Regions from separate parts of the Hahella sp. KA22 genome, predicted to be linked through region 3. Evidence: riboswitches for the same ligand, from Rfam matches in the RefSeq annotation. Region 3 holds a riboswitch; each other region holds the start of a gene.

Region 1 (5,761 bases), 1.1 Mb from region 3:
CCAATGAGTCAAGCTAAGGTAACTAAAAGTCACATTAACCGCAATGCGCAACAAATTCATATCATGTCTATCGATATGTTTTTGGAGATCGCAAAGAATATGCGTGAAGATATTGACTTGAGTGTTTTGAAAACAGGAGCTGGACTTGTTTCACCTACTCAAGATTTGACTCTTGTAGGAAAGATTGCAGCAGAAATTGGGCTGGCTGGGCGATTTGTTACTAGGATGGTTGAAGATAAGGCATATATTGTAATAAAAGGCTACTCTGGACTCCGAAAATCATTGACGGGTACGAGATACTTGGCGTCTAACCCTAAGGTGGTTGATATGGCTATTGGTCAGTTAGGTGTTAATAGTAATTTAATAAAAGGCGCGAGGCTTACTATCTATCTAACTGTTCCTTTGACCGTCCTTCAATTTATTTTAAGCGATGAAAAGTCGTTATCTGTGTTAATTGGCACTCTGGCTACTGACATTGTTAAAGTCGGAGTTGCTGCTACGGTTGGCTCTGCTGCCGCATATGTTGTAGGCGCTTTCACCACTGTCGCTGTAGGCCCTTTGTTGGCTGCAGTTTTTCTTGGAGTTGCGACAAGTTTTTTACTTGAGGAGCTTGATCAAAAATATGGAGTTACTTCCGCTCTTATAGAGAGCTTGAATTCTTTGCATAATAAAACTATTGGTGAAGCGGCTCGTCAAGTCACTATATTTGAAAGTAACTTTATTGAGAGAGCGCTTATGAAAGCTACGAGTAGGTATTAATGATAGCTATGAGGAAAATTGTAATATGCGTAGCTATGTTGGTTTTAAATGTTGCTGCGTTGGCATTTGCAGCTAGATTTTTAGATGTCATTTATTTTGCTCAGCAGGAGGCGGCAAGTGGAGCTAATGTAATTGAGTTTCACGGTGGTGTGCGTTATTTGTTGCTGCCTCTAATAATACCTCTGATTACGGTTGTGGCAATAATTGAGCGACTAATAAAATCGAACTTCTTTAAAAGAATCCAAGGTGGAATATTAATCGCCGGAGGATTCCTTTTGCTTTTCTCGGGGTGGTGGGTTGAGAGATCTTCGACGTATTATATAGAAAACCTGGGCTACCAAGTATGTGGCGAAACCTATTCGGGGATATGGCTCACGGTTACTTTATACGCTGACAGTGTAGAAAATTGCGCCAGTGGCAAAGTTGAGGGTAGCTAAGCTTTTGAAGCAATTTAACCAGTCAGAATTGTGGATAGTTGCTCTCAATTGAAAATTTTCGCCCTCAATCTCCAAACTGACTGCCTCTGCCTTGTATACTTCTCGATTAAAGATGAACTTGTGAAATGACATTCAGGATTTCCTATGGCGATTAAACGCGTATCTTCTTGGCTATTGGTGGTGGGGTTGAGCTTGGGTGCTTTAGCCGGTTGCTCTCCCGAGGTGGGGAGCAAGGACTGGTGTGAGGATATGGCGACCAAGCCGAAGGGTGACTGGACGGCGAATGAGGCGACGGATTACGCCAAACATTGCCTGTTCCGCTCCGACAGTTAAGCGAGCAGACTCATCTCCTAACTTATTGGGAATAGGGGGAGGCTACATTTGGATAGTTTTCAACAGGTTGCCGCGACCCTGGCGCTTGTGGTTTGGGTGAGGCGCTTTGTGCGCCTTGACTTTACAGGGGCGGCCATTTAGCTTACGCCCCCATTGCATCAGGTGTCCTGAGAACATTCGTTCAAGGGATGAAACGGGAAGTCGGTTTAAGTCCGACGCTGCCCCCGCAACGGTAAATGAGTCAAACGACAACCCCCTGTCACTGCGGATTCGCGGGAAGACGTTGTCGCCGGTTACACCACTCATGAGCCCGGAGACCGGCCTGACGCCTGCTTATCGCGTGGCATAGCGGAGGGCTTTGCCGGGATTCGTCTGACTCGACTCCTTTCCCTCTTTGCTTGTATCCGCTGCGCAACAATTGCATTCACTGGCGCTACTCTTTCGGAACATTATGAGGCTTGTACCCCTTTTGCTTTTAGTTGGCTCACAACTGACCGGCGTTCGCGCGGAAGAGTTGGCGCCTGTTGTCGTCGAAGCCAAAGCTCCATCTGCGGATGAAATTGACGCGGAGTATCAAACTGGCTTTGTTAAGGTGATCAAGCGCGAGCAATTTGACTCGAAAGTCGCCACCGTCGCAGACGTGCTGAAGAATGAAACCGGCGTGCAAGTGCGTCAGAGCGGCGGGCTGGGATCATACTCCGCTGTTTATCTTCGTGGCTCCACCAGTAAGCAGGTGAACGTTTATCTAGATGGAGTATTGTTAAACGATGCGACTGGCGGCTCGGTGGACTTGAGCCAGATATTGCTGAGCGGCATTGAGCAGATTGAAATTTATAAAGGCGCAACGCCGATTCAGCTGGGCTACTCTGGCGTCGGCGGCGCGATCAATATCAAATCTCTTCGTTTCAGCAAACCCCTCAGACAATTAAGTCTTGGGTATGGCTCATTCAACAGTCGTAAAGGGGCGCTTACATTCGCCGATAGCGTTGGCGAAACCAACTACCTGGCGTCCCTTGATTATCTCGGCAGTGATAACGACTTCGAGATGCTGAACAACAACCAGACCGAATTTAATCCCTACGATGATCGTGTGGAACGTCGTCGCAATGCGGATTTCAGTCAGTTCAATGGCATGCTGACGGCGGAACGCAGCCTGTCGGATAGCACGGATTTGCAACTGATGGCGCAACATTTCAATAAAGATCAGCATCTGCCTGACATCGCTAATCTGGAGAGCACGCGAACCAGTCTGGATACGGACTTCACTCGTCTGCAGAGCAAACTGAGCTTTGCCCGAAATACACAGGAAAATTATTCGGGGCGCATTTTCTTGTCCACACAAGAAGAGCGTTATGACGACAGTCAAAGCCGCATTGGCCTGGGCGTGCAGAAAACTCGGGCTGACACGGATGTGGTCGGCGCCGAGTTATATGGCTCCTATTCAATCGGTCTGCATCTGCTCTCCGCTACCTTGGAGGCGCGCCGGGAAACTTATCAGGAAGAGGACCTGACCGGGCGCAGGCAAAAGCAGGAGTTCGAGCGTTTTACCTACTTGCTGGGTGTGCAAGACGAGTGGGCGGATGCTGAAGATATCTGGTTGGTGCGCCTGAGCGCGCGCCAATACTTTCTTGAAGATGAGACTCCCGCTGCATCCATGAGCGGGCGCACGGAGGTGGCTTCCGATTCCGCTCAATATCATTCATTGCAGGCTGGCGTTCGTTACCGCCTGACAGATTGGCTGTCGCTCAAGTCCAATGCATCCCGGGATGTGAGGTTCCCTCAGTTAGCGGAGAAGTTCGGCGATAGAGGATTCTTCATTGGTAATAGTGAGTTGCACCCGGAAACAGCGTTGAATGGTGACATCGGATTTGAAGTGGGCGTAGATAGTTTTAGTGTATCTGCGGCCTATTTCTATCGGGATTTAAAAGATGCTATCGTCCCCTCTTATGACTCAAGGGGAGTCGGCCGCTTTGAGAATGTCGGCAAAGCAAGGGTTAGCGGAGTGGAAGTGGACGCCATGTATCGACCTGTTCCCGCCTGGACGTTTATCGCCAGAAGCACCGCCCAGGACACAGAAAACCTGTCAGACGCCCGTGACCTGCACGGTAAACAACTGGCGGGCGCCTACACCTATTCCCACTTTTTATCCGCCGCCTGGAGTATCGGGCGCATCACCACCTCCGTCGAGTATCGTCATGAATCCGGGGCTTATTACGACAGCGCTCAGGAAACGGAAGTGGAAGATCAAAACATTGTCGATGTGGTGGGGCGCTGGTCCGATGGCGAGACTACCGTTGAAGTCAGCGCAAACAATGTGACCGATGAAGTCGTTGAAGCTTTTAACGGTTACCCTTCTCCTGGGCGACACTATTTTGTGTCTTTACAGCATTTATTTTAGTTTCCTGTTTAATAACTAAGAGGACGCGGGCATGCAGCAGAGTATAGCAACAACGTTGAAATGGACGGGTTTAACCCTGGCGTTTGCGACGATGGCGGGTTGTGGCGGCGGAGACAGCGGTAATGGAGGAACGACGCCTGGTTCGGATTGGGTCGCGGTTATCGCCGGTGTGGCGAATGACTATTCATCAAGTGAAGTCTCGATTGCATCTGCTAAAGCGCCATACGATGTTGTAGAAGGGTATGCCAGCTCCAACAAGTCAGATATGTCTGTGGCGGCCTATGGAGACAGTTTTTATCGTATTGGTAGGCGTAGCCAGGATAATATCTCCAAGTATAACTATGACAGCCCAGGCGTGTCTGACTGGCAGTTCACCACCAATGATGATGGCGAGTCTCTGAGCAACCCTTATGACATAATATTTGTTAGCGATACCAAGGCGTATGTGCTGAGGTACGGCGGTTCATCCATTTGGGTAGTGGATCCATCTGTTGCGTTAAGCGATGAAGAGCACTTCAAAACGGGTGAGATAGATCTGAGCAGCTACGATGATGATGGCGTTCCAGAGATGTCCGCAGGGGTGATATACAATGGCAAACTATATGTCGTCATGCAGAACATGGACGATGAATTTGCGCCAGGAACTGCTTATCTAGCGGTAATTAATGTCGCCACTAATGAAGAAATCAATATCTCCGGCGGAGCCCAAAAAGGCTTGGCTTTAAATATCAAGAATCCTCATACCATCATAGAGCAGGGCGGCTCGCTGTTTATTGCCGGGCTTGGACGGTACGACAGCACTTTTTCAAGTCCTCCCCGACCTGCTGAGTACACGGGGGGCATAGAGATCGTAAATCCAAGCACCTATGACCACTATGTGCTCATCGACGATGGCAATGATGTCAGTCATCCGTACGGTTTGATCACGGATATGACCATCCTTTCTAATACGGTGGGCTACTTCAACGGTTATGAAGAATTCCAAAAAACGTCTCTTTATCGTTTTAACCCAAGTACGGGAGACGTTGTTGCTTCGGCGATCCCTGGCACGGCCAGTGTGGATTTACGTTCAATCGCCGCCAGTCCAACGGGCGAATTGTGGTTTGGCGTCGGTGGAGCAAATCCTGACTTGGTTATCGCTAACACATCGACTGAAACCATCATCAAAACTATCGGCGTTGATAAAAATCCAGCAAAAATAGTTTTCGCTGAAAAAGACTGACGTGCTCGTGCGTGCGCCTGTTTCAGTGAGCTGTTTTGTTCTAGAAGGAAGTCTATCTGGATGACCAAGAGTACGCTCATGATCCAGGGAACCACTTCCGACGCTGGCAAAAGCACACTCGTCACCGCGATATGCCGCAGTCTGTTGCGGCGTGGCGTGAAAGTGGCGCCGTTCAAGCCACAGAATATGGCGCTGAACAGCGCCGTAACGGTGGACGGTGGTGAGATTGGGCGGGCGCAGGCGGTGCAGGCGCAGGCCTGTGGCCTGCAGCCGCATACGGACATGAACCCAGTGTTGTTGAAGCCCAATACGGATATTGGCGCGCAAGTCATCATTCATGGTAAAGCCCGCGCCAACATGGATGCGGTGGCCTATCACGACTACAAACGCACCGCCATGCAGGCGGTGCTGGAATCTTTTCAACGACTCTCCTCCGCTTACGATGCGGTTCTGGTTGAGGGCGCAGGCTCGCCGGCGGAGATTAACCTGCGCGATCGAGATATCGCCAATATGGGGTTTGCGGAAGCGGTCGACTGCCCGGTTATCCTGATTGCCGATATTGACCGGGGGGGCGTGTTCGCTCATTTGGTCGGCACATTGGCTTTATTGAGC
Region 2 (5,761 bases), 410 kb from region 3:
TGCGCCGGATGGCTGTGACTGAGGCCGTCCCGTTCGACAAAGTTCACGCCCGAGGCCGCCGTATCAAGCAGGGCGTCCACCAAGGGGTCGGGCAGCAGATTGACTTCATCGATATAAAGCACGCCGCCGTGAGCTTTGGCCAACAGGCCGGGATTAAACTGCACGCGTCGCTCGCCCATGGCCTGTTGCAGGTCAATGCTGCCGATCAGGCGTTCTTCAGACGCGCCCAGGGGCAGGGTGACGAACTTGTCCGCCGCCTCCGGCAATAAATCCGCCAGTCCCCGCGCCAGCGTCGACTTGGCGGAGCCGCGCGGACCGCTGATCAATACGCCCCCCAGATGAGGATTGATGGCGGCGAGCAATAACGCAGTTTTTAGCGGTTGCTGGCCGACAACCGCGGCGAATGGGTAGGCGGCGAGAGCTGGCGGGGCGGCGACGTCCATTGACTCAGCGCGCCTGCCGCGCGACGTCCTGGCTGCTCCAACGGCGCAGGAACCAGGCGCAGGCCAGTCCGACGATCACCCAGAACAGCGCGTTGGTCAGGGTGGCGGCGGTGATGAATTGATGATGCAGCATCTGTAGCGCCTGCAGAGCCTGTGGGTTGGCGGCGGCGAACTCCGGCGCATTGGCGTGCGGCGCGCCGACCAAATGCGGAATAATCAGCAGAGGCAGTCCGCCCAGCTTTTTCCATGCCGGTGCGAACGCCAGCAAGGCGAAACCGATCGCAGTAACCAGGGCGGTGGCGATCCACCACAACTGGCGATTTTCCAGTGCGGCGGCCTGCATGCCGGGAATCTCCGGCGGCAGTCCCAGGGCGGGAGCGACAAAGAAAACGCCATAGCCCGCCAGTCCCCATAATAATCCCGCGCCCCAGCCTGCGCCGCCTTTGCCGCTGAGTCTGGCGGCGGTCATACAGGCCAGCATGAGCGCACTGAAGCCGATTCCGGCGAGCACGTTGGCAAGCAGGGTGTACAGGGTGCGCTCCAGACCGTCCTCTGGCGCCCAGGCGTCTTCGCCATGGTGATGGCCGCCAGATTCCGCCGCGCCGTGATCGTGCTCATGGGAGTGATGGGCGCCCGTCGCCGCGTGCTGGTGCTCCGCCACGGCAACGGGCTCTGGCGCTTCATCGCCTTCGTAGGTTTCCGCCTCCAGAATAATGCTGGTGACCTGGGAGTGTTGTACGGCGCTCAACAGCCCGCCAGCCAACAGGCCAACCAGCAGCGACGCCAGGATAATACGCTGAATCAACATGTCTCTTCCTCATGCAATGCGGTGTGACGTCGCTATGCGCGCAAGCGCCGCACAAGAGGTGCGGCGTCAAGTTAGACAGGCGAACGTCTGGCCCTGGCAGGGCCTCAGAATTCAGTAACTGTTAGTGACAGGGGAAAGCAAACGCGTGCCGGGTGTCGTGAGCGGCGTTGTGAGCCGCATCCATGGACAGAAAGCCCACTGCGAACAGAATCAGTCCGCCGAAGCACATGGCGCCGATAAGTTGTAGCGCTGCGTTATTGGAAGCCAGCAATGGAAGAGAGAGATTTTTAGTTTGCATGATCTGCGCACCTACCCGTACGAACTGCAGTGGATAAAGCAAGGCCGGTCTCCGGGCTTACGAAAGGTCGAAGCATTTTCGACACAACATTTGCGCCTTCCCATGTCAAAACTGACGACACAGTGGCGTTGGCAAATTACTTTCGATTACCGTTGCGGGGGCAGCACTGGATTAGCATATTGCGCACCAGATTTCCCGATTATCTCGTGGTCGAGCACCTTGGTCAGCGGGATATGCTATTGGCTGAACCCAGGGGAAGTCAACAAGTTAGCGGGTTGCATTGAGCGCGGACCATGGTGAGAATAGGCCGCCTCATCATGAGCCTGGCGCATACTGACCAATGGATACATTGCTGATTCTTGTCCTCGCCCTGACTTTCGACGCCCTGTTGGGAGAACCGCGCCGGCTGCATCCTTTGGTTGGTTTCGGGCGTTACGCCGGTTGGGTGGAGGGAGCGATTCGCATCGCCGACTTCTCTTCCTCAGCAACCCGCGCGCTTGGCGCGGCGGCGGTGACTGCCGCGATTCTGCCCTGGGCGGCGCTCGCCTGGCTGGCGAACGCGTGGAGTGAGTCTTCCACCTGGGGACACATTATCTTTTCCGCCTTCGTGCTTTATCTCGCCATCGGTTGGCGCAGTCTGCTGGAGCATGTGCGTCAGGTCGCCGCGCCATTACGCAGGCATGACGCGGAGGCGGCGCGGCGCAGTCTATCCATGATCGTCAGTCGCGACACCGCCGAACTGGGGGAGGAGGAGATCGCCTCCGCCGCCACGGAATCCGCTCTTGAAAACGGCAACGACGCCATCTTCGCCGCCATCTTCTGGTTTCTGCTCGCCGGCGTTCCCGGCGTGGTGTTGTATCGCCTCAGCAATACCCTGGATGCAATGTGGGGCTATAAGAGCCCGCGTTATTTAAGTTTTGGCTGGGCGGCGGCGCGACTTGACGATGTGCTCAACTGGATTCCCGCCCGTCTGACCGCCTTCAGTTACGCCTGCTGCGGGGCCATGGACAGCGCCCTGCGATGCTGGCGCGCTCAGGGCGCGCAATGGAAAAGTCCCAATGCAGGGCCGGTCATGGCGGCGGGCGCGGGCGCGCTGCGGGTGCGGCTCGGCGGCGCGGCGACCTATCACGGCAGTCTGCAGCATCGGCCTTCACTGGGCTGCGGCGACGCCGCCACGGCGCAATCCATTGAGCGCGCCTGTGGACTGATCAATCGCTCTCTGGCGTTGTGGACGGCGACAGTGGCTTTGGGAGTGGGCGTGCTATGGCTGTGGGGAGCGGGTTGAATGAACGGGAGCGACTTTGATAACGGGGCCGGACACGTGGACCTTCAGGATGATGAGCCGGCTCCCGTCCATGGCGGCGATCTGGATAAATACAGCCGCCTGTATGGCGTTGCCGCCGCTGACTGGCTGGATTTATCCACCGGCGTCAGCCCTTTTCCATACCCGCTGACCAGCATTCCGGCAGAGGTGTTTCGACGTCTGCCTTATGCCGACCCGGCGTTGCAACAGGCCGCCAGCGTTTATTACGGGACGGATTCCCTGCTGGCGATTCCCGGCACGCAATGGGCGATTCAACATCTGCCCGCCTGCTGCGCCCCAGGTGTGGCGGCGCTGCCGGACGTCGGCTATCGCGAACATGAGCATCACTGGCGTCGTCAAGGCTTCAAAATTATTCATTACCCTGCAGGAGATCTGGCGGGAGCGGCGGCGCGTCTGGCGCAGACAGAAAACTTGCGCGCCCTGGTGGCGATTAATCCGAATAACCCCGCCGCCCGTAGGACGCCATTGGCGGCGCTACGTGAGTTGGCGCAGCGACTGCAGTCCACGGGCGCATTGATGGTGGTGGACGAAGCCTTCGCCGATGCGGAGACAGATTCCAGCCTGCTGGGCGAGACCCTGCCGGAAAACATTGTGGTGTTGCGCTCATTCGGCAAATTTTTCGGTTGGCCGGGAGTGCGATTGGGATTTGTGGCGGCGGCGCCTCACTGGCTGGCGGCATTGCAGCGCCGGCTTGGTCCCTGGGCGGTGAACAGCGCCGCGCAATATGTGGCGACTCGGGCGTTGCGCGATGAGGCTTGGATTACCGCTATGCGAGAAAAGCTCTCCTTGGTGAGCCGCGACCTGCAGGCGCTTATTCTGGCGCAGTCGGTATTCAAGAGGGCGCAGGATTGCCGGCGCACGCCGCTGTTTGTGTCCGTGTTGACGCCGACAGTGCAGGCTGAGCGGATTTTCGAACGTTGCGCGCAGCGGGGCGTGTTGATTCGCCTTTGGCGGGTGAATGCGGAGCTGGCGTATTTACGGTTTGGACTTTTTGATTTGGAGGACGCCGGTCTCGCAGGGAGACTGACCGCCGCCCTCGCTGACAGATAAGGCGACTCATGACGGACAGCGGCTATTCACCCGAAGAAAAACAGGCGGTGTATCGCGCGATTTACGAACGACGCGATATGCGTCATTTCCTGCCGGACCCGGTGGACGAAGCGACTTTGCAGCGTATTCTGCAAGCCGCCCATCACGCGCCCAGCGTGGGCTTCATGCAGCCCTGGCGTTTTATTCGCATCACCGAGCCCAGTCTGCGCCGGGATATCGCCGCCACGGTGGAGAAAGAGCGTCTGCTGACGGCGGAGGCGCTAGGCGAACGCGGCCAGGAGTTTATGCGCCTGAAAGTGGAGGGGGTGCGTGAGTGTCCGGTATTGCTGGTGGTGATGCTCACGGATCGCCGCGAAAAATATATTTTCGGTCGTCGCACCATGCCGGATATGGATCTGGCGTCCGCCAGCTGCGCGATCCAGAACCTCTGGCTGGCGGCCCGCTGTGAAGGGGTTGGCATGGGTTGGGTGTCGCTGTTCGATCCCGTTGAATTAGCCTCGTTACTGCAATGTCCGGAGGGCAGCGAGCCGATCGCCATTCTGTGTCTGGGGCATGTGGATAAATTTTATGACGCGCCGATGCTGCAACAGGAAAACTGGAGCCAGCGCAAGGATTTACAGGAGCTGGTCTGGTTCAACCAGTGGGGCGGCGCGGGCTGACGGAATTACAATAAATAACAATCTCTCATGACTGGAAGGCGTCTCCAACGTCGCTCCCCGGATCGCACTGAAATTGGATTGGCGTCGTCTCAGCAACATTATTGAGACGAGCTAAGCTCTGACGATCCATAACTAGAAAGGAGTGGGATCATGGGATTGGGATGTATAAGAAACGGCGGTACCGCGATGGTTTACCGCATGAGTTGGGACGGTAAATTCTCTGAAAGAGAAACCAATGTCGGCGGCCCCTGGCCGAACGGCGTGGTGAAGGTGTTTGTGCCCGAGGGGCTGGACAGGGAATATGTACAGACCGTGCGCGCGACTTTCCGCCGCTGGGAACACTGCGTTCTGGAATATTGGGGCACGCAGCTGATCAAATTCGTTGAAGTAGGCGCGGCGGGTAACGGCGTGGCCACCCTCAATTTCGCCAGCAACTCTGCGGATATTGGGTATTTTCCCGGCGCCAGCACCAAGCTGGGGGTTAATGGCAAAGCCAATATCAAATCGCTGCCCCATGAAGTAGGACATGCTTTGGGGTTGGCTCATGAGCACGAACGCGATGATGCGCCCGAGAGCGTGCTCCACACCTGGGGGGCCAACAAAATGGCGTTGGACGCCTACAAGCTGAACAAGCGCAACAGCACCCGCAAGTTTGAAACCTATAGCACCGACTTCGATCCCAAATCCATCATGATGTATGCGGATCAGGCGGTGGTGCTCCTGGATTCCGTCGACAATACCCGCTACGGCGGTTGCAAGATTGATCCCGGCCATGTGGTCAGCGGCGACTGGAACCCCAGTATGGGCGATCTGGAAGTGCTTGGCCGCATTTATCGGCACTATTCCACGATTTAGATTTCCCGTTGCGCAGCGCGGCGGCCAATGCCTTAACCATCAACCATCAACCATCAACCATCAACCAGCCGCCTTGGCTGCTGCTTCAGATCGTCCGGACTGACTCCCGCTCAATAATCCTGTGCGGGATGATCACGCTCTCGGCTTCCAGGGTTCCGGCGGCTGACATGTCCAACAACATTTCCGTCGCACGGCTGCCCATGGCGAACAGCGGCTGATGTAACGCAGTGAGCGGCGGCGTCGCCATTTCCGCGATGCGGGTGTCGTCGTAAGCGATGATCGACAGGTCATCCGGGGTGCGGAGGCCATGGCGGTGAGCGCAGG
Region 3 (5,761 bases):
CGCTGGAGGTCAATCAAGTCCCTTTTATACTGGATCGCGAGAATAACCGTTTGTATGGCCATCTGGCCCGCCAGAACGACCAATGGAAAGAGTTGGACGGCGCTGATGAAACACGGGTCTTGTTTCAGGGACCGCATGCGTATGTGTCGCCAGATTGGTATGAAAGCGCAGGAATGGTCCCTACCTGGAACTTTATGAGCGCGGAAGTGCGGGGACGCTCGGAGTTATTGCCTCCTGAGCGCCTGCCCTGGCTGCTTGAGCAATTGAGCGATAAACACGAAGCGGCGTTCGCCAACCCCTGGAAAATGAGCAAGGTGCCGCCAGCGAAGCTGGAGGCGATGATGAAAGCCATTGTCGGCTTCAGCATTGATATCGAAACCTTGAACGGCAAGTTCAAACTCAGCCAGAATCGTAACCCGCAGGATCGGGCCGGTGTAATCGCCGGGCTGTCGGCGCAGCCGGACGAGAATTCACAGGTGATCGCGCAGCAGATGCAGTTGCTGCAGGATAGCTGACTTTAATCAGAGGCGATGATATGGACTACGTAGCGGCCAGACAGGCGCTTTTAAGTAAACCCGAAGCCATTGAGGATTTTCCGTTTGGACCCGAAGTGGCTGTGTTCAAGATCAAAGGCAAAATGTTCGCGACCCTAGGCATGGAAGATGGCGAGGGGCGCATGAACCTGAAGTGCGATCCGGTGGAAGCGTTGGCGTTGCGGGATATCTTCCCTTCCGTGACGCCGGGCTACCACATGAATAAAAAACACTGGAATACGCTGGCGCTGGATGGCGGCGTGCCGCCCGGAGAGATCGGGCGGATGATTGATAACTCCTACGCGCTGGTGGTCAAAGGCCTCACCAAGACGGAGCGTCAGGCGCTGGAGCTGCGTTACGGCAGGGAAACCCTGTTCCCCGCCTAAGCGTTTCAGCGTTCAGAACCGGCAGTTGGAGGGCAGATAAGCCGGCTCTATATCCGTCTTGTTGGCGCCGACGGCCTCCATTCCCTCGACCGCGGGGCTATGTCCGCATAACCAGGTCATTGGGCTGGCGGGGCTGCCGGTCACGATGGCGGGGCGAATGGTGAGATATTTGTCCTGCAGACTTTTGTTCACCTTGTTGCCCAACTGAACATGAAAGGCGCCGTTCTCCAGAGTGATGTTCTTCACAAAATTCCCCAATAACTTGTTGGGCGCAGGCATGCCTGCGGCGGCGTTATCGGCCGGAAAATCGCCTTTGTATTTGTAATACTCTTTCACCTGGTCACGCAGTTCGCCCACGATGGTGACCGCCTCAGTGATCTGCGCCCGAGTGATGTATATCTGGTAACTGGGCAAGGCGACGGACGCCAGGATGCCGATGATGGCGACCACTATCATTAATTCGATGAGGGTGAATCCGTTTTGTGTTTGTTTGCTCATAATGCTGCCTTTGCCGAGTAGAAGTTAAATTGCGGAGCCTAAGCCAAATATTGGCAGGTAGACGGCGAGTACGGTCGCTCCAACCAGTATGGCTATTAAGGTGCTGACGCCTGCGACGAATTTGGTTTTGAAGGAAGCCAGAGCCGCGGAGTACGCGACGTTGAGTCGCTCGAACTGATACGCCAACTCCTGTTCCAGCGCGCCAGTTTTCAGGGCGATCATCAGATCCAGATATTCCGATTGTGAGAGCTTTTCTTCCAGACTGGCGCTGGAACAGAGTTGTAGCGCCTCGCGTAAGGACGTTTCCGCATCCAGACCTGAGCGGTTAAGCAGGTAGGCGTTGGCGAGCCAGATATAACGCAGATGGGCGTTGGCGATGGAGGACAAACCTGGGACGCGTTGCATGAAGTCCGGCATGGGCCTCAACTGTCGAATACAACCGACCGCCTTGAACCCAATCCAAAATAGCGGAGCCAAACCGATCAAGACGAAGATCCAAACTGACTGAAACGTCTCCATGCCGGATATCAGCGCCAGCGTAAATGCTGGCAGCTCCATATTCATTTCACTGTAAAATACCTGAAATCCCGGCAATACCTTGATGAGCAGGACGCTGAAAATAAAGATGGCGATCATTAACAGGACGAAGACGTAGCCAAGCAGACTTTGCAGTCCGTCCCAAACGCCACGCCAGGATATTTCCATAGCGTGAGAGTGGGTGATATAGCGTTCCAGAAAGCCGGGTAGCGAGCCGCCTCTGGCGCGCACGATGGCGGCGAGTCGACTTATGTCGTAGAAGGGACTGTCCTGATAAGGCGTCGCTTGTAGGCTGACGTCACCCTGCAATACTTTTTTCAGTTGCTCAACCTGGGGCTGTGCGTGAGCCGGCAGGAGAGGCTCCAGTCGGGCCAGCGCCTGTTCTAGAGAAAGCCCTTGTTGAACCTGATGGTTCAAGTGCCGCAACAGTTGGCTTAGATTTGAGTTTGGTGATGAAATAAGGATCACGGTTTAACCTCTACAGATATAGGGGAGTTGCTCCGGAGGCAGCGAGCTTTTGTCGTCGCCGTAGACTTTGCGTGGACCCGAGTGGGCTGACGCGCATGTCCAACCCAGGGTGCGCAATGCGCCATCAGGATTACTGACGACGGATCGAAAGCTGATGGTTCCAGGCGTTTCTTCAGCGAGCGGAGAAAATGTAAAGTGCAAGGCTCCGCTAGCATCAAGTTCAACAGGCTGGAAATAAACCGCCTCAACCTCGCTCAAAGCATACAGTTTGTCTCGCTCCGGCCAGACGCCGGAGAAAGCGTATTTTTCCGCCATGTCTACTCTGACCCCTCCCAATAAACTAAAGGCCTCGGTTAGACGAGCTTTAATAATGGTCTGGCGTCCGGCGTCCAATGCGAAAGTCAAAGCGATGCAAATCACGGCGATACAGGTAAAAATCTCCAGCCAACGAAAGCTTTTAACAGTCTGGAAAGACGGTCTGAAAACGAGGACGTCGTGGCCAGATTGCAGCGGCGAGCCGGCGACGATTACGGAGACGCTTGCATCCGACTGAGCCGAAGCTGTTATGAACTGCTGGTTGACCCATCTTGCCCGCCAGTTCAAATAGGTCAGAAAAGGAAAGGCGGACAGAATAAACAGAGGATGCAATGCCTCCGCGAGCGTAGAGGCTGTTATCACTGCTGCAATATAGAGCGCGCTGGTCCATGGGCCAAGCGAAGGATCTGAGCGGCCCGCCAAGGAGGAGCTGCGCGCGAGATTACCAACCAGAGCAGGAATAAAAAAGTAAAAGAACAGCCCGCGCAGCGGCGGCCAGATAGGATCTCCCGATATAAGCCGATACTTGCGCCAATTCATGTAATGCCAGAACAGCTCGTACGCGCCCAGCGTTAACACATACAAAAGACAGTGCAACCACATGGGGGGCGCAAAATAAGGCGTCAGTTTTTCTTTGAAAAAGCGGCGTCGTTCAGGCAAATCCAGTCCTTAATGCGAAGAAGAAAATTATTAGCAGTTTAGCTGATTTGTATCCTGAACTGCTTTTAATTCAGGTAATTACCCGCTTATTTTTTGGGGTGACAATGAGGTTTGGCAAACTTCGGCTGCTCGACCGCCATGAAAATCGTGGATATGTGAATGTCGCCGTTAGGGATGTCAGTGTGGTTTAGCTGTATTGACGGCGACGGCTTACTGTATAGAATGGCCGCCTTTTGGGAAATCTCATGGATTTGAATCTAATCGTTGGCGTTCTGATCGAGAGTGCTTGCCTGTTCGCTGCGGCTAAGCTGCTGAAAGTCTCGCTGGCGTTTATTGAGGCATTCTTGATCGTTCTTGCGGCGGCTTTGATTGGACTCTTTGTCTATGGGCTGCCTGGTTTGCTTCTCGCGATTGGATTCTATCTGGTTGCATTAAAGCTGATTACCAAAGCGGATGCTTATTCAGAGATTTTTATTCTTACACTCATAGGATTAGGCGTCCAGGCGCTACTGAAAAAGTTCTTATTCGCCGTCATTCTGGCCTGATTTCAACCCATACGCCCACGGTTTTGCTGTATGGCGTTGCCTCTACATCTAGTATTTACTTTTAGTATTCAAAACAATATATTGTGCCTCAGCTATGGTTCACGCCTGTTCAAAGGTTGTGCTAAGAGGGAATCCGGTGAGAGTCCGGTACTGACGCGCAGCGGTGTGGGGGAACGAAAGCGACGCGGGCGGAAACGCCCACGCACTGTCCTGAAAGTGGATGGGAAGCGGTCGCCGTAGGTTCGCAAAAACGTGTAAACGCCCCCGAGTCCGAAGACCTGCCATGCTGAAGTTATTCATGCCTTCGCGACTCAGGGTAATGATAAAGCGCCGCTTTGTGCGAGGCGATTTTTGTCCTGTCTGCGCGTCGCTTTATGTCCCTAATCGTGGAGGTTCGGCCAGAACACGCGATAGAGGACAATTCCATGACCGGCAGTTTTTCGTCCCCCAGTGAGGCGCGCGCCTCCAGTTCCCCATCTGTTTCATCCGAATCACGCACTCATAACGCCCTGCTGCAGGTGATCAAACGCACCGGTCAGGCTGCGCCGTTTGACGACCGAAAAATCGCCATGGCGGTGACCAAGGCGTTTTTGGCGGTGGAAGGACAATCCGCGTCCGGTTCGCCCCGTGTGCGGGATTCCGTAGAAAAACTGGTTAAAGATATCGTGGCTCGCCTGCGCCGCCGCAGCCCGGAAGGCGGTTCGGTGCATATTGAAGAAATTCAGGATCTGGTGGAGTTAGGCCTGATGCGCGGCGGCTTCCACAAAGTGGCCCGCGCTTATGTACTGTATCGTGAAGAGCATGCCCGTCAGCGCGCGCCTGCGCCAAGCGAACAGGCAGGGGAGACGCATCCCGATATCAATGTGAAATTCACTGACGGCTCAGAAGCGCCTTTGAATATGGGACGTCTACGTACAGTGATCAGCGATGCCTGTGCGGATCTGGACGGCGTCAGCGAGGAAAAAGTGCTGCAGGGCGCACTGAAGAACCTGTACAACGGCGTTAAGCATAAAGACGTCAACGCCGCGCTGGTCATGGCGGCGCGTCCTCTGATCGAAGAAGAACCTAACTATTCCTATGTGTGCGCCCGTTTGTTATTGGACGGTTTGCGTGAAGAGTCGCTGAGCTATCTGAATATCGCTGCGTCCGCCACGGAAACTGAAATGGCGGAACTGTATCCGTCTGCGTTCCGCGCCATTATCGAACGCTGCGTGGAGCATGAATTGCTGTCGCCAAGTCTGCTGGAATTCGATCTGGAACGACTGGGCGCCGCGCTTAAGCCTGAGCGTGATCGTCAATTCACCTACTTGGGGCTACAGACCCTTTACGATCGTTACTTCATTCACTGGCGCGAGACCCGCCTGGAATTGCCGCAGGCGTTTTTCATGCGCGTCGCCATGGGGCTGTCGGTGCAGGAAGACGACCCTAACGCTCGTGCGATTGAGTTCTACAACTTGTTGTCCTCTTTTGATTACATGTGCTCCACGCCGACGCTGTTCAATGCCGGCACCAACCGTCCGCAATTGTCATCCTGCTATCTGACCACTGTGCCGGATGACCTGGAGGGTATTTACGGCGCGATCAAGGACAATGCGCTGCTGTCCAAATGGGCGGGCGGTCTGGGCAATGACTGGACGCCGGTGCGCTCTCTGGGCTCCCACATCAAAGGCACTAATGGTAAATCCCAGGGCGTGGTGCCGTTCCTGAAGGTTGTGAACGACACGGCCGTGGCAGTGAATCAGGGCGGCAAACGTAAAGGCGCCGTGTGTGCTTATCTGGAGTCCTGGCACCTGGATATCGAAGAGTTCCTGGAACTGCG
Region 4 (5,761 bases), 390 kb from region 3:
CTGCTCGCGATCCTGGGTTTCCCAGGTGAAGCCGTGGCCCATGACGTGAAAGTCCACACGGGGATGATCTTTGAAAAACAGAAATTCGCCGGTGGCGTCTCTGCCTTTGATAAATTGAATCACCGCGCAACGGTGGCCGTGACCGAGGGAGCGCGCCATGGTGCCGAAGGCGGAACTGCTTTTGCCTTTGCCATTGCCCTTGAGCAGGATAAGCACGCCGCGCTCTTCCTGGGCTTGCGCAATGCGCTCGTCAATGATGCGCTTCTTGTTGGCCATGCGACGGCGGTGTTTTTCGTTTTCGTCCAGCATCATTCGTATCTCCGAGGCGTTAGTGTTCCAGGGCGGCGCGCACAGCGGCCAGCGGGGCGTAGGCGGCTCCGAGGCGTTGCGCCAGTTGTCGGCAGCGATTGAGTTTGACGGCGGCCTGCTCGGTATCCACCACCCACAGGGGCGAATCCCAAGTCAGGTCGTCCAGCGGATCGCGGCTGCGCCCGTCAGTCAGCAGCAACGTACGGCAGGTCAGATGCGGGTTGGCGCGGGTCTGTCGCGCCAGTAGCTGACGCGCATGCAGCAGCGCCTGTCGCAGCGGCGTACCGCCGCCAGCGGGAAGTTCATTGAGCAGGGCGGTGATATCTTTGGGGGCGCGTCGGCAGGGGATGATCCACTCCGTGCGCTGCGCGCCAAACGCCAGTACGGCCAGTTTCTCCCGCGCCAGGTAGGCTTGCCGCGCCAGTCCCAGAATCACCCCTTTCGCCTGCGCCAGCGCGCGTTGGCTCAGAGTGGAGGCGGAGGTGTCCAGCAAGACGCAGTTCAGTGTGTCGCGACCCTGGCGACGGGGCTGATAACGTATTTCGCGCAACCCGTCGCCCCGGTTGTCGGGATGGACGAGCGTGGCGAACCAGTCCGGACGTGAGGACGGCGCCTGCCGGTTGAGTTGCGCGCGACCCGGGGCGGCGCCTTGTCGTTGTTCCGCGCCGCTGCGCTGTGTGTCGCGACGAGAGGACGGAGAACCTGGCGTTGGGATCTCGGGCAGTTGTGGCGTCACCGGCTTGTCCGCCGCCATCAGTTGCGGCGGCATGCCCCCCCAGTCACCGGAGGTTCCAGAGGACGAAGACGACGATCCCCCAGAGCCGCCTGTATTCCCGCCGCCTTGTGAGGGGGGCGAACCGCCAGAAGACGGCGGCGTATCCTGGTGATTGGCGCGATGGCTAAGCGCGAACGACCGGGTCGCCGCCACGTCTTCCACGCTGACCTCGTCGCGTCCGCTCCAGGCGGCATGGGCGATGGCGGCGCGGCGCCAGCAAATATCCGCGCGCACGCCTTCTACGCCAGCGGCGAGGCATTGGCTGGCGATATCCCGTTGTATATCTGAAGGGCAGAGAACCTGTGACAGGCGCCCGCGGGCGGCGGCGATGCGGGTTTGCAGATCTTGCTGAGCGTCGCGCCATTGCGCCAGATAGGCCTCGCGGTCCTGTTCGAAGGCCAGACGTCGCTCCACGATAGCCATGCGCTGTTCAACGTCGTAGGTTTCATCCAGAGTGACGGCGAGACCGAAACGGTCCTGTAACTGCGGTCGCAGTTCGCCTTCATCCGGGTTCATGGTGCCGATCAGAATAAACTGCGCCGGATGGCTGTGACTGAGGCCGTCCCGTTCGACAAAGTTCACGCCCGAGGCCGCCGTATCAAGCAGGGCGTCCACCAAGGGGTCGGGCAGCAGATTGACTTCATCGATATAAAGCACGCCGCCGTGAGCTTTGGCCAACAGGCCGGGATTAAACTGCACGCGTCGCTCGCCCATGGCCTGTTGCAGGTCAATGCTGCCGATCAGGCGTTCTTCAGACGCGCCCAGGGGCAGGGTGACGAACTTGTCCGCCGCCTCCGGCAATAAATCCGCCAGTCCCCGCGCCAGCGTCGACTTGGCGGAGCCGCGCGGACCGCTGATCAATACGCCCCCCAGATGAGGATTGATGGCGGCGAGCAATAACGCAGTTTTTAGCGGTTGCTGGCCGACAACCGCGGCGAATGGGTAGGCGGCGAGAGCTGGCGGGGCGGCGACGTCCATTGACTCAGCGCGCCTGCCGCGCGACGTCCTGGCTGCTCCAACGGCGCAGGAACCAGGCGCAGGCCAGTCCGACGATCACCCAGAACAGCGCGTTGGTCAGGGTGGCGGCGGTGATGAATTGATGATGCAGCATCTGTAGCGCCTGCAGAGCCTGTGGGTTGGCGGCGGCGAACTCCGGCGCATTGGCGTGCGGCGCGCCGACCAAATGCGGAATAATCAGCAGAGGCAGTCCGCCCAGCTTTTTCCATGCCGGTGCGAACGCCAGCAAGGCGAAACCGATCGCAGTAACCAGGGCGGTGGCGATCCACCACAACTGGCGATTTTCCAGTGCGGCGGCCTGCATGCCGGGAATCTCCGGCGGCAGTCCCAGGGCGGGAGCGACAAAGAAAACGCCATAGCCCGCCAGTCCCCATAATAATCCCGCGCCCCAGCCTGCGCCGCCTTTGCCGCTGAGTCTGGCGGCGGTCATACAGGCCAGCATGAGCGCACTGAAGCCGATTCCGGCGAGCACGTTGGCAAGCAGGGTGTACAGGGTGCGCTCCAGACCGTCCTCTGGCGCCCAGGCGTCTTCGCCATGGTGATGGCCGCCAGATTCCGCCGCGCCGTGATCGTGCTCATGGGAGTGATGGGCGCCCGTCGCCGCGTGCTGGTGCTCCGCCACGGCAACGGGCTCTGGCGCTTCATCGCCTTCGTAGGTTTCCGCCTCCAGAATAATGCTGGTGACCTGGGAGTGTTGTACGGCGCTCAACAGCCCGCCAGCCAACAGGCCAACCAGCAGCGACGCCAGGATAATACGCTGAATCAACATGTCTCTTCCTCATGCAATGCGGTGTGACGTCGCTATGCGCGCAAGCGCCGCACAAGAGGTGCGGCGTCAAGTTAGACAGGCGAACGTCTGGCCCTGGCAGGGCCTCAGAATTCAGTAACTGTTAGTGACAGGGGAAAGCAAACGCGTGCCGGGTGTCGTGAGCGGCGTTGTGAGCCGCATCCATGGACAGAAAGCCCACTGCGAACAGAATCAGTCCGCCGAAGCACATGGCGCCGATAAGTTGTAGCGCTGCGTTATTGGAAGCCAGCAATGGAAGAGAGAGATTTTTAGTTTGCATGATCTGCGCACCTACCCGTACGAACTGCAGTGGATAAAGCAAGGCCGGTCTCCGGGCTTACGAAAGGTCGAAGCATTTTCGACACAACATTTGCGCCTTCCCATGTCAAAACTGACGACACAGTGGCGTTGGCAAATTACTTTCGATTACCGTTGCGGGGGCAGCACTGGATTAGCATATTGCGCACCAGATTTCCCGATTATCTCGTGGTCGAGCACCTTGGTCAGCGGGATATGCTATTGGCTGAACCCAGGGGAAGTCAACAAGTTAGCGGGTTGCATTGAGCGCGGACCATGGTGAGAATAGGCCGCCTCATCATGAGCCTGGCGCATACTGACCAATGGATACATTGCTGATTCTTGTCCTCGCCCTGACTTTCGACGCCCTGTTGGGAGAACCGCGCCGGCTGCATCCTTTGGTTGGTTTCGGGCGTTACGCCGGTTGGGTGGAGGGAGCGATTCGCATCGCCGACTTCTCTTCCTCAGCAACCCGCGCGCTTGGCGCGGCGGCGGTGACTGCCGCGATTCTGCCCTGGGCGGCGCTCGCCTGGCTGGCGAACGCGTGGAGTGAGTCTTCCACCTGGGGACACATTATCTTTTCCGCCTTCGTGCTTTATCTCGCCATCGGTTGGCGCAGTCTGCTGGAGCATGTGCGTCAGGTCGCCGCGCCATTACGCAGGCATGACGCGGAGGCGGCGCGGCGCAGTCTATCCATGATCGTCAGTCGCGACACCGCCGAACTGGGGGAGGAGGAGATCGCCTCCGCCGCCACGGAATCCGCTCTTGAAAACGGCAACGACGCCATCTTCGCCGCCATCTTCTGGTTTCTGCTCGCCGGCGTTCCCGGCGTGGTGTTGTATCGCCTCAGCAATACCCTGGATGCAATGTGGGGCTATAAGAGCCCGCGTTATTTAAGTTTTGGCTGGGCGGCGGCGCGACTTGACGATGTGCTCAACTGGATTCCCGCCCGTCTGACCGCCTTCAGTTACGCCTGCTGCGGGGCCATGGACAGCGCCCTGCGATGCTGGCGCGCTCAGGGCGCGCAATGGAAAAGTCCCAATGCAGGGCCGGTCATGGCGGCGGGCGCGGGCGCGCTGCGGGTGCGGCTCGGCGGCGCGGCGACCTATCACGGCAGTCTGCAGCATCGGCCTTCACTGGGCTGCGGCGACGCCGCCACGGCGCAATCCATTGAGCGCGCCTGTGGACTGATCAATCGCTCTCTGGCGTTGTGGACGGCGACAGTGGCTTTGGGAGTGGGCGTGCTATGGCTGTGGGGAGCGGGTTGAATGAACGGGAGCGACTTTGATAACGGGGCCGGACACGTGGACCTTCAGGATGATGAGCCGGCTCCCGTCCATGGCGGCGATCTGGATAAATACAGCCGCCTGTATGGCGTTGCCGCCGCTGACTGGCTGGATTTATCCACCGGCGTCAGCCCTTTTCCATACCCGCTGACCAGCATTCCGGCAGAGGTGTTTCGACGTCTGCCTTATGCCGACCCGGCGTTGCAACAGGCCGCCAGCGTTTATTACGGGACGGATTCCCTGCTGGCGATTCCCGGCACGCAATGGGCGATTCAACATCTGCCCGCCTGCTGCGCCCCAGGTGTGGCGGCGCTGCCGGACGTCGGCTATCGCGAACATGAGCATCACTGGCGTCGTCAAGGCTTCAAAATTATTCATTACCCTGCAGGAGATCTGGCGGGAGCGGCGGCGCGTCTGGCGCAGACAGAAAACTTGCGCGCCCTGGTGGCGATTAATCCGAATAACCCCGCCGCCCGTAGGACGCCATTGGCGGCGCTACGTGAGTTGGCGCAGCGACTGCAGTCCACGGGCGCATTGATGGTGGTGGACGAAGCCTTCGCCGATGCGGAGACAGATTCCAGCCTGCTGGGCGAGACCCTGCCGGAAAACATTGTGGTGTTGCGCTCATTCGGCAAATTTTTCGGTTGGCCGGGAGTGCGATTGGGATTTGTGGCGGCGGCGCCTCACTGGCTGGCGGCATTGCAGCGCCGGCTTGGTCCCTGGGCGGTGAACAGCGCCGCGCAATATGTGGCGACTCGGGCGTTGCGCGATGAGGCTTGGATTACCGCTATGCGAGAAAAGCTCTCCTTGGTGAGCCGCGACCTGCAGGCGCTTATTCTGGCGCAGTCGGTATTCAAGAGGGCGCAGGATTGCCGGCGCACGCCGCTGTTTGTGTCCGTGTTGACGCCGACAGTGCAGGCTGAGCGGATTTTCGAACGTTGCGCGCAGCGGGGCGTGTTGATTCGCCTTTGGCGGGTGAATGCGGAGCTGGCGTATTTACGGTTTGGACTTTTTGATTTGGAGGACGCCGGTCTCGCAGGGAGACTGACCGCCGCCCTCGCTGACAGATAAGGCGACTCATGACGGACAGCGGCTATTCACCCGAAGAAAAACAGGCGGTGTATCGCGCGATTTACGAACGACGCGATATGCGTCATTTCCTGCCGGACCCGGTGGACGAAGCGACTTTGCAGCGTATTCTGCAAGCCGCCCATCACGCGCCCAGCGTGGGCTTCATGCAGCCCTGGCGTTTTATTCGCATCACCGAGCCCAGTCTGCGCCGGGATATCG

Evidence for each region. Region 3 has a riboswitch for cobalamin ahead of EUZ85_RS01825 (ribonucleoside-diphosphate reductase subunit alpha). Riboswitches for the same ligand answer to the same signal wherever they lie in the genome.
Region 1: it holds a riboswitch for cobalamin, as region 3 does, so the genes downstream of both, EUZ85_RS06540 (TonB-dependent siderophore receptor) here and EUZ85_RS01825 (ribonucleoside-diphosphate reductase subunit alpha) in region 3, are expected to answer to the same signal.
Region 2: it holds a riboswitch for cobalamin, as region 3 does, so the genes downstream of both, EUZ85_RS30950 (CbtB domain-containing protein) here and EUZ85_RS01825 (ribonucleoside-diphosphate reductase subunit alpha) in region 3, are expected to answer to the same signal.
Region 4: it holds a riboswitch for cobalamin, as region 3 does, so the genes downstream of both, EUZ85_RS00070 (CbtB domain-containing protein) here and EUZ85_RS01825 (ribonucleoside-diphosphate reductase subunit alpha) in region 3, are expected to answer to the same signal.

What each region holds. Positions count from the first base shown of each region.
Region 1 is NZ_CP035490.1:1,456,163-1,461,923, forward strand. It holds gene EUZ85_RS06525 (hypothetical protein) at 4-759, shown strand; gene EUZ85_RS06530 (hypothetical protein) at 795-1,196, shown strand; gene EUZ85_RS06535 (DUF3012 domain-containing protein) at 1,341-1,529, shown strand; cobalamin riboswitch at 1,673-1,870, shown strand; gene EUZ85_RS06540 (TonB-dependent siderophore receptor) at 1,981-3,927, shown strand; gene EUZ85_RS06545 (hypothetical protein) at 3,959-5,149, shown strand; gene EUZ85_RS06550 (cobyric acid synthase) at 5,210-5,761, shown strand, end outside.
Region 2 is NZ_CP035490.1:6,948,004-6,953,764, reverse strand. It holds gene EUZ85_RS30960 (ATP-binding protein) at 1-443, opposite strand, end outside; gene EUZ85_RS30955 (CbtA family protein) at 448-1,251, opposite strand; gene EUZ85_RS30950 (CbtB domain-containing protein) at 1,373-1,549, opposite strand; cobalamin riboswitch at 1,574-1,786, opposite strand; gene cbiB (adenosylcobinamide-phosphate synthase CbiB) at 1,890-2,834, shown strand; gene cobD (threonine-phosphate decarboxylase CobD) at 2,835-3,923, shown strand; gene bluB (5,6-dimethylbenzimidazole synthase) at 3,932-4,582, shown strand; gene EUZ85_RS30930 (M12 family metallopeptidase) at 4,733-5,437, shown strand; gene EUZ85_RS30925 (LacI family DNA-binding transcriptional regulator) at 5,523-5,761, opposite strand, start outside.
Region 3 is NZ_CP035490.1:398,083-403,843, reverse strand. It holds gene EUZ85_RS01855 (FMN-binding negative transcriptional regulator) at 1-515, shown strand, start outside; gene EUZ85_RS01850 (MmcQ/YjbR family DNA-binding protein) at 536-919, shown strand; gene EUZ85_RS01845 (pilin) at 932-1,417, opposite strand; gene EUZ85_RS01840 (type II secretion system F family protein) at 1,442-2,422, opposite strand; gene EUZ85_RS01835 (pilin) at 2,426-3,397, opposite strand; gene EUZ85_RS01830 (hypothetical protein) at 3,643-3,942, shown strand; cobalamin riboswitch at 4,021-4,243, shown strand; gene EUZ85_RS01825 (ribonucleoside-diphosphate reductase subunit alpha) at 4,368-5,761, shown strand, end outside.
Region 4 is NZ_CP035490.1:12,285-18,045, reverse strand. It holds gene cobO (cob(I)yrinic acid a,c-diamide adenosyltransferase) at 1-309, opposite strand, end outside; gene EUZ85_RS00080 (ATP-binding protein) at 329-2,062, opposite strand; gene EUZ85_RS00075 (CbtA family protein) at 2,067-2,870, opposite strand; gene EUZ85_RS00070 (CbtB domain-containing protein) at 2,992-3,168, opposite strand; cobalamin riboswitch at 3,193-3,405, opposite strand; gene cbiB (adenosylcobinamide-phosphate synthase CbiB) at 3,509-4,453, shown strand; gene cobD (threonine-phosphate decarboxylase CobD) at 4,454-5,542, shown strand; gene bluB (5,6-dimethylbenzimidazole synthase) at 5,551-5,761, shown strand, end outside.